DNA from 2 places in the Streptomyces sp. NPDC047315 genome. Region 1 is predicted to be linked to the other one. Evidence: riboswitches for the same ligand, from Rfam matches in the RefSeq annotation. Region 1 holds a riboswitch; the other holds the start of a gene.

Evidence for each region. Region 1 has a riboswitch for S-adenosylmethionine ahead of ABZ842_RS28195 (aminotransferase class V-fold PLP-dependent enzyme). Riboswitches for the same ligand answer to the same signal wherever they lie in the genome.
Region 2: another riboswitch for S-adenosylmethionine. It lies ahead of thrC (threonine synthase); the one in region 1 lies ahead of ABZ842_RS28195 (aminotransferase class V-fold PLP-dependent enzyme).

The regions. Positions count from the first base shown of each region.
Region 1 is NZ_JBEYTZ010000027.1:95,109-102,454, forward strand. It holds gene ABZ842_RS28185 (SLC13 family permease) at 1-203, shown strand, start outside; gene ABZ842_RS28190 (glycerate kinase) at 257-1,477, shown strand; gene ABZ842_RS28195 (aminotransferase class V-fold PLP-dependent enzyme) at 1,408-2,808, opposite strand; SAM riboswitch class IV at 3,007-3,124, opposite strand; gene trpD (anthranilate phosphoribosyltransferase) at 3,495-4,562, opposite strand; gene ABZ842_RS28205 (cytochrome bc complex cytochrome b subunit) at 4,727-6,403, opposite strand; gene ABZ842_RS28210 (Rieske 2Fe-2S domain-containing protein) at 6,400-7,346, opposite strand, start outside.
Region 2 is NZ_JBEYTZ010000010.1:159,299-166,644, reverse strand. It holds gene groL (chaperonin GroEL) at 1-1,371, opposite strand, end outside; gene ABZ842_RS14335 (cold-shock protein) at 1,805-2,008, opposite strand; gene ABZ842_RS14330 (MoaD/ThiS family protein) at 2,493-2,768, opposite strand; gene thrC (threonine synthase) at 2,869-4,155, opposite strand; SAM riboswitch class I at 4,173-4,338, opposite strand; gene ABZ842_RS14320 (glucosyl-3-phosphoglycerate synthase) at 4,567-5,505, shown strand; gene ABZ842_RS14315 (hypothetical protein) at 5,556-5,822, shown strand; gene ABZ842_RS14310 (trehalose-6-phosphate synthase) at 6,010-7,346, shown strand, end outside.

The DNA.
Region 1 (7,346 bases):
CCACCGCCGCGGCCGGGTTCTGCCACACGCTGCCCGCCTCCGCGAAGCCGGTCACCCTCTTCGCCGACATACCGGACGTCCCCACCTACACCCCGCGGGACCTGCTGAAGATGTCCGCCGTCCTGGCGCCGCTGACCGCCGCGCTGGTGCTGCTGTTCGCCGTCGCCGTCTGGCCGCTGCTCGGCGTGCCCCTCACCCCCTGACGCCCGACGCCTCCGACTTCTCCTCACCCTCACTCGTACCGGGAGTTCACACGATGCTGACCCGTTTCGCCATCGCACCCAGCGGCTTCAAGGAGTCCCTGTCCGCCCAGTCCGCCGCCGAGGCCATCGCTTCGGGGGTGCTGCGGGTGGTCCCGGACGCCGAGATCGACCTGATCCCGCTGGTCGACGGCGGAGAGGGCACGGCCCGCGCGCTGGCCGCCGCCTCCGGCGGCCGGCTGGTCGCCCTGACCGCCACCGGCCCCACCGGCGCCCCCGTCCTCACCCACTTCGCCATGCTCGACAAGTACACGGCCGTGGTGGAGATGGCGGCGGTCGCGGGCCTCTCGCTGGTCCCGCGGGACCTGCGCGACCCGGGCGTCACCACGACGTACGGCGTCGGGCAGCTGATCCGCTCCGCCCTGGACTCCGGCGCCCGCGAGATCCTCGTCGGCTGCGGCGACTCCGGGACGTCGGACGGCGGCGCCGGTGCGCTCCAGGCGCTCGGCGCCCGGCTGTTGGACGCGGACGGCCGGGAACTGCCGCACGGCGGCCGGCACCTGCTGGAGCTGGACCGCATCGACACCAGCGGGCTGGACCCCAGGCTGGGCCGTACCGACATCCGCGTCGCCTGCAACCCGTTCAACGTGCTGTGCGGGGAGCGCGGGGTGGCCCGGGTCTTCGGCCCGCAGAAGGGCGCCACCCCTGAGCAGGTCGAAGAGCTCTCCGCCGCCCTGGAGCACTGGGCGGACGTCCTCACCCGCGACCTGAAGGTCCGCGGCGACCTGTACGGCGGCCCCGGCACGGGCGCGTCCGGCGGGCTCGGCGCGGGGCTCGCCGCCCTCGGCGCCCATCTGCTGCCCCGGTTCGAGGTCCTGCTCGACCAGCTCGACCTGGACGCCCGGCTGGCCCGGGCGGACCTGGTGCTCACCGCGGAGGGCGCGCTGGACCACCAGACCCCGCGCGGCAAGGTGCCCGCCGAGGTCGCCCGGCGGGCCAAGCGGTACGGCCGCCCCGTGCTCGCCCTCGCCGGCACGATCGGGGAGGGCGCGCACCAGGTGCGGTCGGCGGGCGTGGACGCGTACAGCTCGATCCTGCCCGCGCCCGTCTCGCTGAGCGAAGCGCTGGGGCGCGGCGGGGAGTTCCTGGCGGACGCGACCGAGCGGGCGCTGCGGATGGTGCTGCTCGGTACGCGGCTGCCGGAGCGTCAGCCGGTCGGCGCGGCTGCGGGGCCCGCGGTCGGGTCGGGGACGCAACGGCCGTCCTCGGTGCGGTAGTTCCACCGGGCGCCGTCGGTGACCAGCTCCCGGACGGCCCGTACGAAGCGCTCCAGGTGCTCGTCGGGCGTACCGGCGCCGAAGCTGACCCGGATCGCGTTCAGCGACCGCTCGCCCGGCTCGGCCTCGGGGGCGCCGCACTCGCCCGGCTCCTCGGGGTCGCTGCCGAGCAGGGTGCGCACCAGGGGGTGGGCGCAGAACAGTCCGTCGCGGACCCCGATGCCGTACTCGGCGGAGAGCGCGGCGGCGAAGTGGGAGCTGTTCCACCCCTCGACGACGAAGGAGATCACGCCGACCCGGGGCGCGTCGTCGCCGAACAGGGACAACACCTTCACCTGCGGCACCTCGGCGAGCCCCGCGCGCACCCGCGCCACCAACTCCTGTTCCCGGGCGACGAGGGAGTCGAAGCCGGCTTCGGTGAGCGCGCGGCACGCGGCGGCGATCGCGTACACCCCGATGACGTTCGGCGAGCCGGCCTCGTGCCGGGCGGCGGTGGTGTGCCACTCGACGTCCACGCCGCCGTCCGCGCGGCGGGCGACCTTGCGCGAGGCGCCGCCGCCGGCGAGGTACGGCTCCGCCTCCTGGAGCCAGTCCGCGCGGCCCGCGAGCACCCCGGAGCCGAACGGGGCGTACAGCTTGTGGCCCGAGAAGGCGACCCAGTCGACGTCCAGCTCGCGCACGGACACCGGGTGGTGCGGGGCGAGTTGGGCCGCGTCCAGCACGATGCGGGCGCCGTGCGCGTGGGCCGCGGCGGCGAGCTCCTTCACCGGCCACAGCTCACCGGTCACGTTCGACGCACCGGTCACGCAGACCAGCGCCGGCCCGTACGGGTCGCGGTCGGCGAGCGCGCGCTCCAGGGTGCTGACCGCCTGCTGCGGGGTGCGCGGCGCGTTCAGGTACGTCACCCGCGCCTCCTGCCAGGGCAGCAGGGAGGCGTGGTGCTCCGTCTCGAAGACGAACACCTCGCAGTCGGCGGGCAGCACGGCGGCGAGGAGGTTGAGCGAGTCGGTGGTGGAGCGGGTGAACACGACCTGGTCGCCCTCGCGGCAGTCCAGGAACTCGGCGACGGTGCGCCGGCTGTTCTCGAAGAGGTCGGTGGAGAGCTGGGAGAGGTAGCCGGCCCCGCGGTGGACGCTGCCGTAGTACGGGGCGTACGCGGCGACGTCGTCCCACACCCGCTGGAGCGCGGGGGCGCTCGCCGCGTAGTCCAGCGCCGCGTACGTGACCTCCCCGCCGGTCACCAGCGGCACGGTGACGTCCCGGCCGAGAACGGGGAGGATGACGCGGTCGGTGGCGATGGCGGTGGCGGCGGTGTTCGGGCATGCGGACATGGCGGAATCTCCCGGTGGGGCACAGCGGAATGGAAAGACTTCAGGACGGACTCCGCGGGAACGCGCGTGCGTGCTGGGCGCTGGGCGCTGACGGCGCGGTGCGGCGGAGGGGTGATGAAGAAGGGGCTACGAGGCCCTATCGCATTCGCTTGCTCACGAGGCTGCTCCCTTGAGGACCAGGACCCCAGGGTTCGCAGGGGTCCGCGCTTGCCGCGGACCTCGCTGCCCACGACCTGGTCTTCACCCGGGGCACCCCGCCACGGACGGAGGGTTGCCGGACAGCGGGCCGGGGCCGTAGTCGCTGTCACTCATGACCTGCGCAAACCGTATGCGACGCCCCGCCCCCACGCAACCACGTCCGCATCCCGGACACACTGCCGCGCGCGACCGGCATGGCCGGCCCCCACCGAGCCGCACCGAGAAACGCCGCGTCAGCGCCGTTGCGCACGGGTGTTCATGGCGTCTACATGCCGTCGTGGGCTTGTCGCGCAGTTCCCCGCGCCCCTGTTTCGCTCAGCCCGTCAGTCACCTGCGGGCCGAGCACGATCAGGGGCGCTGGGGGTACCCCCCGTACCCTCTGAGCATGGGGGGCGGAACTGCGCGACAAGCCACAGATGGGCCGCAGACGCCATCACAGCGCAGCCGGCACGGCGCAAGGGCGCCAAGGCGCAAGGCGAGCGCGTGCGCTAGGACGCGTTCGTGGCGCGGACCCAGCGCGCGAGGGTGGCGGACGCCGCGCCCGAGTCCACCGCCTCCGCCGCCCGCTCCATACCCGCCGCGATCTGCTCCCGCAGCGACGCCTCCCCCGGCTCCAGCGCCACCAGCGCCGCCGCCGCGTTCAGCAGCACCGCGTCCCGCACCGGGCCGCGCTCGCCCGACAGCACGCGGTGCGCCACCTCCGCGTTGTACGACGCGTCAGCGCCCCGCAGCTCCGACACCGGCACCACGTCGATGCCCACGTCCCGCGGGTCGAAGTGCTCCTCGCGGACCGTGCCGTCCCGCACGATCCACACCCGGGACGTGGACGTCGTCGTCAGCTCGTCCAGCCCGTCGTCCCCGCGGAAGACCAGCGCCGACGAGCCGCGCCGGGCGAGCACCCCCGCCATGATCGGCGCCATCCGCGCATCGGCCACCCCGGTGGCCTGCGCCTTCACCCGCGCCGGGTTCGTCAGCGGACCCAAGAAGTTGAAGATCGTACGGATTCCCAGCTCACGGCGGGCCACCGCCACGTGCCGCAGCGCCGGGTGGAACTTGATCGCGAAGCAGAACGTGATGCCCGCCTCCTCGGCGACCTCGGCCACCCGCTGCGGGGACAGCTCCAGGTTCACCCCGAGCTTCTCCAGCACGTCGGAGGCGCCGGAGGCGCTGGACGCGGCGCGGTTGCCGTGCTTGACGACCTTCGCGCCGGTGCCGGCGACCACGATCGACGCCATGGTGGAGATGTTCACCGTCTTCGCGCCGTCGCCGCCGGTGCCGACGATGTCCACGCTGGGCCCGGGCACCTCGATGAGGTTGGCGTGCTCGTACATCGTCGACACGAGACCGGAGATCTCCTCCACGGTCTCCCCCTTCGCCCGCAGCGCGACCGCGAAGCCCGCGATCTGCGCGTCGGACGCCTCGCCGCTGAGGATCCGGTCCATCGCCCAGGCCGTCGCGTCCGCGCCCTGGTCGTCGTTGTTCAGCAGCGAGTTCAGCACGGTCGGCCAGGAGTGGGCCGCCACGCTGTCGCCGCCTGCCGGGGTCACAACGTTCATGGTCCGCTCCTGGGGTCCAGACGAAGGGGAAAGGGGATCGATGCGAAAACGATCGCGGTACGAAAGGGAAGGTACGCCATCCAGCCTATCCAGGCCCGGGAACGGCGAAGAGCCCCGTCCAGGCAGTGGACGGGGCTCTCACCGTGGCGACGGTGGTTCAGCGGTCAGTGCTTGCCGCTGGTGACCTCCTCGTGCTCGCCGTGCCCGTGACCGTGGGCCGCGGCGATCTCCTCGTACTCCTCGCGCGTCGCCTTGGGGATCTGGTTCCCCTCGCCGTAGTAGCCCTTGCTGAGCTTCGCGCGCAGCTTCTGCGTCCGCGAGATCTTGCGGCGCACGCCGTTCTCGTCGACCTCGGGGCCGACTTCGAGCGGCTGGTGCTGCTCGTGCGCGGTGAGGGTGTGCAGGTCCGCCTGGCTGAGCGGCTCGTGGACCTCGATGAACTCACCGTGCGGCAGCCGCTTGATGATGCCGGACTCGCGTCCGTGCAGCACCTTCTCGCGGTCCCGGCGCTGCAGGCCCAGGCAGATGCGCTTGGTGATGATGAAGGCCAGCACCGGACCGACGAAGAAGAAGATCCGGACGAACCAGGTGATCGAGTTGATCGACAGGTGGAAGTGGGTGGCGAAGATGTCGTTGCCACCGCCCACCAGCATGATGAAGTACGCGAACAGCCAGGCGACGCCGAAGGCGGTGCGGGTCGGGGCGTTGCGCGGGCGGTCCAGGATGTGGTGCTCGCGCTTGTCGCCGGTGACCCAGGACTCGATGAACGGGTAGACCGCGATCGCGCCCAGCACCAGCGGGAAGATCGCCAACGGGATGAAGACGCCCAGGGCCAGGGTGTGGCCCCACGCGTTGATCTCCCAGCCAGGCATCACTCGGATCAGACCCTCGGCGAAGCCCATGTACCAGTCTGGTTGCGCACCCGTGGAGACCTGGTCGACGCGGTAGGGACCGACCGACCAGACCGGGTTGAGCGTCGCGATCGCCGCGACCACCGCGATGACGCCGAAGACCAGGAAGAAGAAGCCTCCGGCCTTGGCCATGTAGACCGGCAGCAGCGGCATGCCGACGACGTTCTTGTTGGTGCGGCCGGGACCCGCGTACTGCGTGTGCTTGTGGTAAACGACGAGGATCAGGTGGCCCACCAGCAGCGCCATCATGATGCCGGGCAGCAGCAGGATGTGGATCGAGTAGAACCGCGGCACGAAGTCGTGGCCGGGGAACTCGCCGCCGAACAGGAACATCGAGATGTACGTGCCGACGATCGGCACGGACAGGATCGCGCCCTGCATGAAGCGGACACCGGTGCCGGAGATCAGGTCGTCCGGGAGGGAGTAGCCGGTGAAGCCGGTGAACATGCCCAGGACGAGCAGCAGGAAGCCGAACAGCCAGTTGACCTCGCGCGGCTTGCGGAACGCGCCCGTGAAGAAGACGCGCATCATGTGCACCATCATCGCCGCGACGAAGATCAGCGCGGCCCAGTGGTGGATCTGCCGGATCAGCAGACCGCCGCGGACGTCGAAGCTGATGTCCATCGTCGAGGCGAACGCCTCCGACACCTTGATGCCCTGCATGGGCACGTAGCTGCCGTTGTAGACGACCTCGTTCATCGAGGGGTTGAAGAACAGCGTCAGGTACACACCCGTGAGGATGATGATGATGAAGCTGTAGAGGCAGATCTCACCGAGCATGAAGGACCAGTGGTCCGGGAAGATCTTGCGCATGTTGGCCTTGGCGAGGGAGTAGATCCCCAGCCGGCCGTCCGCCCAGTCGGCGACCCGCTCGCCCGCGGGTGCCTTCCGCTGCTCCGCGGACTGCTTGTTCTCGGTCGTAGTACTCATCCGCGCTCCCAGAAGGACGCACCGACGGGCTCTTCGAAGTCGCCCAGCGCTTCGAGGTTGCCCTCGGCGTTGACACCGATCCGCAGCTGCGGAAGCGGGTGTCCCGCGGGGCCGAAGATGACCCGGGCGCCGTCGGAGAGGTCGAAGGTGGATTGGTGACACGGGCACAGCACGTGGTGCGTCTGCTGCTCGTAGAGGCTGATCGGGCAGCCGACGTGGGTGCAGACCTTGGAGAAGGCCACGATGCCCTCGTGCGACCAGTCCAGCTCGCGCTTGTCCTTGATGTCCTCCGGCTTGATCCGGACGAGCATCAGCGCGGCCTTGCCCATCTGGATCTGCCAGTCGTGCGCGTGCGGGTCGAGGCCCTCGGGGCTGGCGAAGACCAGCGAGCCGACCGTGATGTCCTCGGGACGCAGCGGCTCGTTGGTGTTCATGTTGATGAGCTGCTTGCCCTTGGCCCACAGGGTGCTGCGGAGCTTCTTCTCCGGCAGCGGACCGAGGTCGCGCAGCAGCACCACGCCGGAGAGCGGCACCAGCGCCATCGCACCGAACATCGTGTTGCGGATCAGCTTGCGGCGGCCGAAGCCGGACTCCTCGTTGCCCGCCCGCCAGTCGGCCATGACCTGGGCCTTGACCTCGGGGGACGCCTCGATCGGGTGACGGTCGTCGGCCACCTCGACGTCGGACATCAGGGTGCGGGCCCAGTGGACCGCGCCCGCGCCGATGCAGAAGAGGGCGACGCCGAGCGTCAGTCCGAGCGAGAAGTTCAGTGCGCTGATGTGCCCGAACGGCCAAATGTAGACGATCTTGTCGATCGGGAAGATGACGTAGCAGGCGATGAAGCCCACCGTCGCCAGCATCGACAGCGTGAACAAGAACGCCACGGTGCGCTCGGACCGCTTGGCGGCGCGCTCGTCGATGTCCTGGATGCGCGGCTTGTGCG
Region 2 (7,346 bases), on a different contig from region 1:
AAGACCGCCGTTGACGGCGATCTGCTTGAGCGGGGCCTCCAGGGCCAGCTTGACGGCGTTGGCACCGGTGGCCTCGTCGCCGTCGAGCTCCAGCTTGTCGAAGACGGCGGACGCCTGCAGCAGCGCAACGCCACCACCGGCGACGATGCCCTCCTCGACTGCGGCCTTCGCGTTGCGAACGGCGTCCTCGATGCGGTGCTTGCGCTCCTTGAGCTCCACCTCGGTCGCGGCGCCGGCCTTGATGACGGCCACGCCGCCGGCCAGCTTCGCGAGGCGCTCCTGGAGCTTCTCGCGGTCGTAGTCCGAGTCGGAGTTCTCGATCTCGGCGCGGATCTGGTTGACCCGACCGGCGACCTGGTCGCTGTCACCGGCGCCGTCGACGATGGTCGTCTCGTCCTTGGTGATGACGACCTTGCGGGCGCGACCGAGCAGGTCGAGGCCCGCGTTCTCCAGCTTGAGGCCGACCTCCTCGGAGATGACCGTGCCGCCGGTGAGGATGGCGATGTCGTTCAGCATCGCCTTGCGGCGGTCGCCGAAGCCCGGAGCCTTGACGGCGACGGACTTGAAGGTGCCGCGGATCTTGTTGACGATCAGCGTGGACAGGGCCTCGGCCTCGACGTCCTCGGCGATGATCAGCAGCGCCTTGCCGGACTGCATGACCTTCTCCAGGAGCGGGAGCAGGTCCTTGACCGAGGAGATCTTGGAGTTGACGACGAGGATGTAGGGGTCGTCGAGGACGGCCTCCATGCGCTCCATGTCGGTCGCGAAGTACGCCGAGATGTAGCCCTTGTCGAAGCGCATGCCCTCGGTGAGCTCCAGCTCCAGACCGAAGGTCTGGGACTCCTCGACCGTGATGACGCCTTCCTTGCCGACCTTGTCCATGGCCTCGGCGATCAGCTCGCCGATCTGGGTGTCGGCGGCGGAGATGGAGGCGGTGGAGGCGATCTGCTCCTTGGTCTCCACGTCCTTGGCCTGCTCAAGCAGGGCGGCGGAGACGGCCTCGACGGCCTTCTCGATGCCGCGCTTGAGGGCCATCGGGTTGGCGCCGGCCGCGACGTTGCGCAGCCCCTCGCGGACCAGGGCCTGGGCCAGAACCGTGGCGGTGGTCGTACCGTCGCCGGCGACGTCGTCCGTCTTCTTGGCGACTTCCTTGACCAGCTCGGCGCCGATCTTCTCGTACGGGTCCTCGAGCTCGATCTCCTTGGCGATGGACACGCCATCGTTGGTGATCGTGGGGGCGCCCCACTTCTTCTCAAGGACGACGTTGCGACCCTTGGGGCCAAGGGTGACCTTGACGGCGTCAGCGAGCTGGTTCATCCCGCGCTCGAGACCGCGCCGTGCCTCCTCGTCGAACGCGATGATCTTTGCCATGTGAAGTGTCCTCCACGGACTGGGTGGGAAGCTCTACGGACCGCGCTGGCGCCCGCGACGGACGGCCTGCCCGCACCAGTGGCTCCATGCGCCACACGGCGAGCGGGCCTCACCGACCCGGCCCTTCGTTGTCACTCTCACCCGGAGAGTGCTAACGCCAATGATTAGCACTCGCCACCCGAGAGTGCAAGCGTCCGACCCTCCCCCGACCCCCGCGACGGAGGGAACCGGCCGCGCTGGAAGGAGCGCGGGACGCGGGGCCGGCCGAGGAACACCGCGGGATACCCGACGGGGCACCCAGGGGACGATCCGGCAGGTCGGGCAAACGCAGGCCGGGTGCGCGCAAGAAGCGGGCCGGGCAGCACACAGAAGGGCCTCGCACCCCAACCGGGGTGCGAGGCCCTTCAAGTGCGTGAGTACGCCGGAGCGGGACTCAGGCCGAAATCTTCACCATGTCGGCCTGCGGGCCCTTCTGCCCCTGCGAGATCTCGAATTCGACCCGCTGACCCTCCTCCAGGGTGCGGTAGCCGTCCATCTGGATCGCGCTGTAGTGGACGAATACGTCCGCACCACCGTCGACCGCGATGAAGCCGTACCCCTTCTCCGCGTTGAACCACTTGACGGTGCCCTGAGCCATGCCCAACTCCCCTATTACTGGCCCTTGCACAGGACCGCACCTCGCGGACCCGGGTCAGACCCCTACCCGCTCACTGGAGTGCGCCGGAACGCGTCGACCGCGGCTGAATGTATCTGCCCAACTGCCCTCTGCAACAGGTCAATCGGACGAGAATTCCTGGAACCTACGATCGGGTAATTAGGTTGGATTACCGCAATTCCGGGGCAAACCAGGCCGGACAAAAGGAACTTAAGCGACACAAGTACGCCACACATTGGCTGCTTCTTATCGAGCCCGGGCGCAATTCGATACGTGGGCGAGAGCGGTCGGCGAAGGGGCGTTCCCCAACTGTAGCGTGCTCAACCATGCAGAATTGCCCCCTCCGGATGTCTCACGGAGGGGGCAATGCAGCTGACTCAGGGTAATGCGGCGGGTAATGCGGCTGACTCTGGGTGATGCCGGCCGCGCCGGCCGGCATCACCCGCGCCGGGCCGGAGCCCGGGGCTCAGCCGCCGGCGACCGCGGGGATGATCGAGATGCCGGCGCCGTCCGGCGTCGCGGTCTCCAGGCCCTGCTCGAAGCGGACGTCGTCGTCGTTGACGTACACGTTGACGAAGCGGCGCAGCTTGCCCTGGTCGTCCAGGACGCGGGCGGCGATCCCCGTGTGGTTCTTCTCCAGGTCGGCGATGACCTCGGCGAGGGTCGCGCCCTCGGCGGGCACCTCGGCCTGACCGCCGGTGTAGGTGCGCAGGATGGTCGGGATGCGGACGTTGACGCTCATGGGTGCCTCTTTCGGGGCCGGTACGAAGCCGGTACGGGGCGGTACGGGGCGGTCGTAGGGAACGGAGGGGCTGCCGGGACGGGGCTGCCGGGACCTGGGGTCAGCTAGCCAGGCCGGCGGCGCGGAACGCGTCCAGGCTCGGCCGGATCGTCGCCGACGGACCGGTGGTCTCGGCGACCGCGTCCAGCGTCTTGAGCCCGTCGCCGGTGTTGAGGACCACGGTGGTGAGCGACGGGTCCAGGACGCCCGACTCCAGCAACTTCTTCGTGACGCCGACGGTCACGCCGCCCGCGGTCTCCGCGAAGATCCCCTCCGTGCGGGCGAGCAGCTTGATCGCCTCGACGACCTGCTCGTCGGTGACGTCCTCGACCACGCCCCCGGTGCGCCGGGCGATGTCCAGGACGTAGGGCCCGTCGGCCGGGTTGCCGATGGCGAGCGACTTCACGATGGTGTCGGGCTTGACCGGCCGCACGACGTCGTGACCCGCCTTGAACGCGGCGGACACCGGGGAGCAGCCCTCGGCCTGCGCGGCGATGATCCGGTACGGGCGGTCCTCGACCAGGCCCAGCTTGATCAGCTCCTGGAGCCCCTTGTCGATCTTGGTGAGCTGGGAGCCGGAGGCGACGGGGACGACGATCTGGTCCGGGATGCGCCAGCCGAGCTGCTCGCAGATCTCGTACGCCAGGGTCTTGGAGCCCTCGGCGTAGTACGGGCGGAGGTTGACGTTCACGAAGCCCCAGCCCTCGCCGATCGGGTCGCCGATCAGCTCGGAGCAGAAGCGGTTCACGTCGTCGTAGGTGCCCTCGATGCCGACGAGGTCGCCGCCGTAGACCGCGGCCATGACGACCTTGCCCTGCTCCAGGTCGGACGGGATGAAGACGCAGGAGCGCAGCCCGGCGCGGGCCGCGGCGGCGCCCACCGCGCCGGCGAGGTTGCCGGTGGAGGAGCAGGAGAGGGTGGTGAAGCCGAAGGCGCGGGCGGCCTCGACGGCGATGGCGACCACGCGGTCCTTGAAGGAGTGCGTCGGGTTGCCGGAGTCGTCCTTGACGTACAGCCCGCCGGTGACGCCGAGCTCGGCGGCGAGCCGGTCGGCCTTGACGAGCTTGGTGAAGCCGGGGTTCACGTTCGGCTTGTCGGCGACGTCCGCGGGGACGGGCAGCAGGGGTGCGTAGCGCCAGATGTTGGCGGGGCCGGCCTCGATGCGCTTGCGCAGCTCCTCCGGGTCGCCGGCGGGCAGGTCGTACGCGATCTCCAGCGGGCCGAAGCAGGCGGCACAGGCGAAGATCGGGCCGAGCGGGAAGCGCTCGCCGCACTCGCGACAGGAGAGCGCTGCGGCGGGGCCGAGGTCGGGGGTGGTTGCGGTGCTTGCGGCGGTCTGCACAGCCATGGAGGCGAGGCCCTTTCTCCTCATCTTCCTCATGGCGCGTTTCGCCATGAGACGGATTTGGCACCTTCCCAAGCCGGGAGCCTCGCGACGCTGCGGCGCTGATGGTGCGCCGCACGACGGAGACCGGCTGGAGGGTTGCCGGGGCTTCAACGGGCCGTATCCCTCTGCCCCTCTGGATGAGCGGTATTCGATTGTGAACGGCGGGGTCGAACAGATCGAACGAGGCGATCGGAACGTTCAACGGTGGGGCCGTTCGGCGCGGGGACCCCGACATGCGATGGCCATCCGCGTTGTTCAAGACTGTAACCGAAGGTCCGGGCGGTTGAGATAGTCGTCCGAACCGCGAGATGGGTCACAGCGGGCGCCGGAGGGCTGGGCGGCGGACCGCACGGACGGAGGAGTTGGGGGCACGTGCTCGATGAGGTGGAGCGGTGGCTGGCGACACGTTCCTGGTCGGCGGCGGACCGTCCGCTGGGCGCCCTGCTCGCGGCCAAGCGGGGGACGACGGTCAGCGTGGTGCTGCCCGCCCTCGACGAGGAGGCCACCGTCGGCGAGATCGTCGCCGTGATCCGCCGGGAGCTGATGGAGCGGGTGCCGCTCGTCGACGAGTTGGTGGTGGTGGACTCCGGGTCCACGGACCGTACGGGCGAGGTGGCCGCGGCGGCGGGTGCGCGGGTGGTCCACCGGGACGAGATCCTGCCGCGGATCCCCGCCCTGCCGGGCAAGGGCGAGGTGCTGTGGCGCTCCCTGATGGTCACGCGCGGTGACGTCGTCTGCTTCGTGGACGCCGATCTGCGGGACTTCTCCGCGGACTTCGTCTCCGGGATCGTCGGCCCGCTGCTGACCGATCCGCAGGTGCAGTTCGTGAAGGCGATGTACGACCGACCGTTGGGCGAAACAGCAGGTCAGGGCGGTCGTGTCACGGAGCTGGTGGCGCGTCCGCTGCTCAATCTGCACTGGCCGCAGCTCGCCGGCTTCGTCCAGCCGCTGGGCGGCGAGTACGCGGCCAGGCGCTCGCTGCTGGAGCGGCTCCCCTTCCCCGTCGGTTACGGAGTGGAGCTGGGCCTGCTCGTCGACGCGCTGCACACGGTGGGGCTCGACGCCCTCGCGCAGGTCGACGTGGGCACCCGCAAGCACCGCCACCAGGACGGGCAGGCGCTGGGCCGGATGGCGGCGGCGATCTATCGCACCGCGCAACTCCGGCTGTCCCGCGGACACTTGGTGCGGCCCGCGCTGACGCAGTTCGAGCGGGGCGAGGACGGCTTCGTACCCCGGACGCACCCCGTGGACACGGAGGAGCGTCCACCGATGCGGGAGATCGCCGAGTACGCGGCGCGTCGTGCGGCATAGTGGCCGATATATAGCTGAAAATCCTATATGTGTATGCGACTGAGCAACGTGTGACACCGCAGCTGACCTCACGGCTGACACCCCGGCGGCGGGGGCCCGCGCTGCCCCGACCGCTCCGACATCGACGGGCCCTGCGACTCACCGGGCTGCTGGCCCTGCTGGTCCTCGTCGTGGCCGCCGTCGCCGGCGCCGCGCCGCCGCCCGCGCTCTCCGGAGCGCGGCTGTGGCTGCTGGGCGGACTGGCGGTGGCGCTGGCCGCGGCGTGCGCGGTGGCCTTCGCGGCGACCCGGGCCCGACGCACCCCGCCGAAGGGGTAGCCCGGGCCCGGGGCCGGCCCGCCGAAGCTGAGCACCCGGCCGGAGTCCGCCCCGCCGCAGGGGTGGCACCCGGCCCGGAGCGCGCCCCGCCGCAGGGAGGGCACCCGGCTGAAACCCCACCGGCGACAAGACGCCACTCGACCGTATGTGCGTTTGCCGACCGGGGCTGCGGGCTAAGTTCTGCCACATGGCTGCCGAACCTTCCGCCAACCCGTCCAGCGCCCGGACCCTGGTCGCGTCCAACCGCGGGCCCGTGTCGTACGCCGTGCGCGACGACGGCGGCCTGGACGCCAAGCGCGGCGGCGGCGGGGTGGTCTCCGGGCTGTCCGCGATCGGCGCGCGCGAGGACTCCCTCTGGGTCTGCTCCGCCCTCGGCGACGGCGACCGCGAGGCGGTGCGGCGCGGGGTCGGCGAGGAGGGGGTCCTGATGCTCGACATCTCCCCCGCCGTGCATTCCGACGCGTACAACGGCATCGCGAACTCAGTGCTGTGGTTCGTCCACCACATGCTGTACCAGACGCCGCTGGAGCCCGTGTTCGACGAGGAGTTCCGCCGCCAGTGGCGCTCCTACGAGGAGTACAACCGCGCCTTCGCCGACGCGCTCGCCGAGCGGGCCGCCGAGGGCGCCGCGGTGCTCGTGCAGGACTATCACCTCGCGCTGGTGCCGGGGATGCTCCGGGAGCGCCGGCCCGACCTGCGCATCGGGCACTTCTCGCACACCCCCTGGGCCCCGGTGGACTACTTCCGCCTGCTGCCCGACGACATCGCCGAACAGCTGTTGCGCGGCCTCCTCGGCGCCGACCGCACGTGCTTCCTGACCCACCGCTGGGCGGACGCGTTCACCGCGTGCTGTACGGAGGTGCTGGGCCCCGACGCGCTGAAGGACACCCGGATCGGGGTGCACGGCCTCGGGGCCGACGCGGACTTCCTGCGCGAGCGGGCGCACCGGCCGGACGTCGCGGAGCGCATGGTCGCGCTGCGCGAGCAGATCGGCGGACCGGACCGCCGGACGATCGTCCGGGTGGACCGCACGGAGCTGTCGAAGAACATCGTGCGCGGCCTGCTGGCCTTCCGGCACCTGCTGGCGACCCGCCCCGAGTGGCGCGAGCGCGTGGTGCACGTCGCCTTCGCCTACCCCTCCCGCCAGGACCTCGCCGTCTACCGGGACTACACGGCCGAGGTGCAGCGCGTCGCCGACGCGGTCAACGACGAGTTCAGGACGGCGGGCTGGACGCCGGTCGTGCTGCACGTGAAGGACGACTTCGCCCGCTCCCTGGCCGCGTACCGGCTCGCGGACGTCGCCCTCGTCAACCCCATCCGCGACGGGATGAACCTGGTCGCCAAGGAGATCCCCGTCGTCTCGGACGAGGGCTGCGCGCTGGTGCTGTCGCGGGAGGCGGGGGCGTACGAGGAGCTGGGCGCGGACGCGGTGACGGTCAATCCGTACGACATCACGGGCACCGCGGAGGCGCTCCACGAGGCGCTGTCACTGCCGGACGCGGAGCGCACGGAGCGCACGGAGCG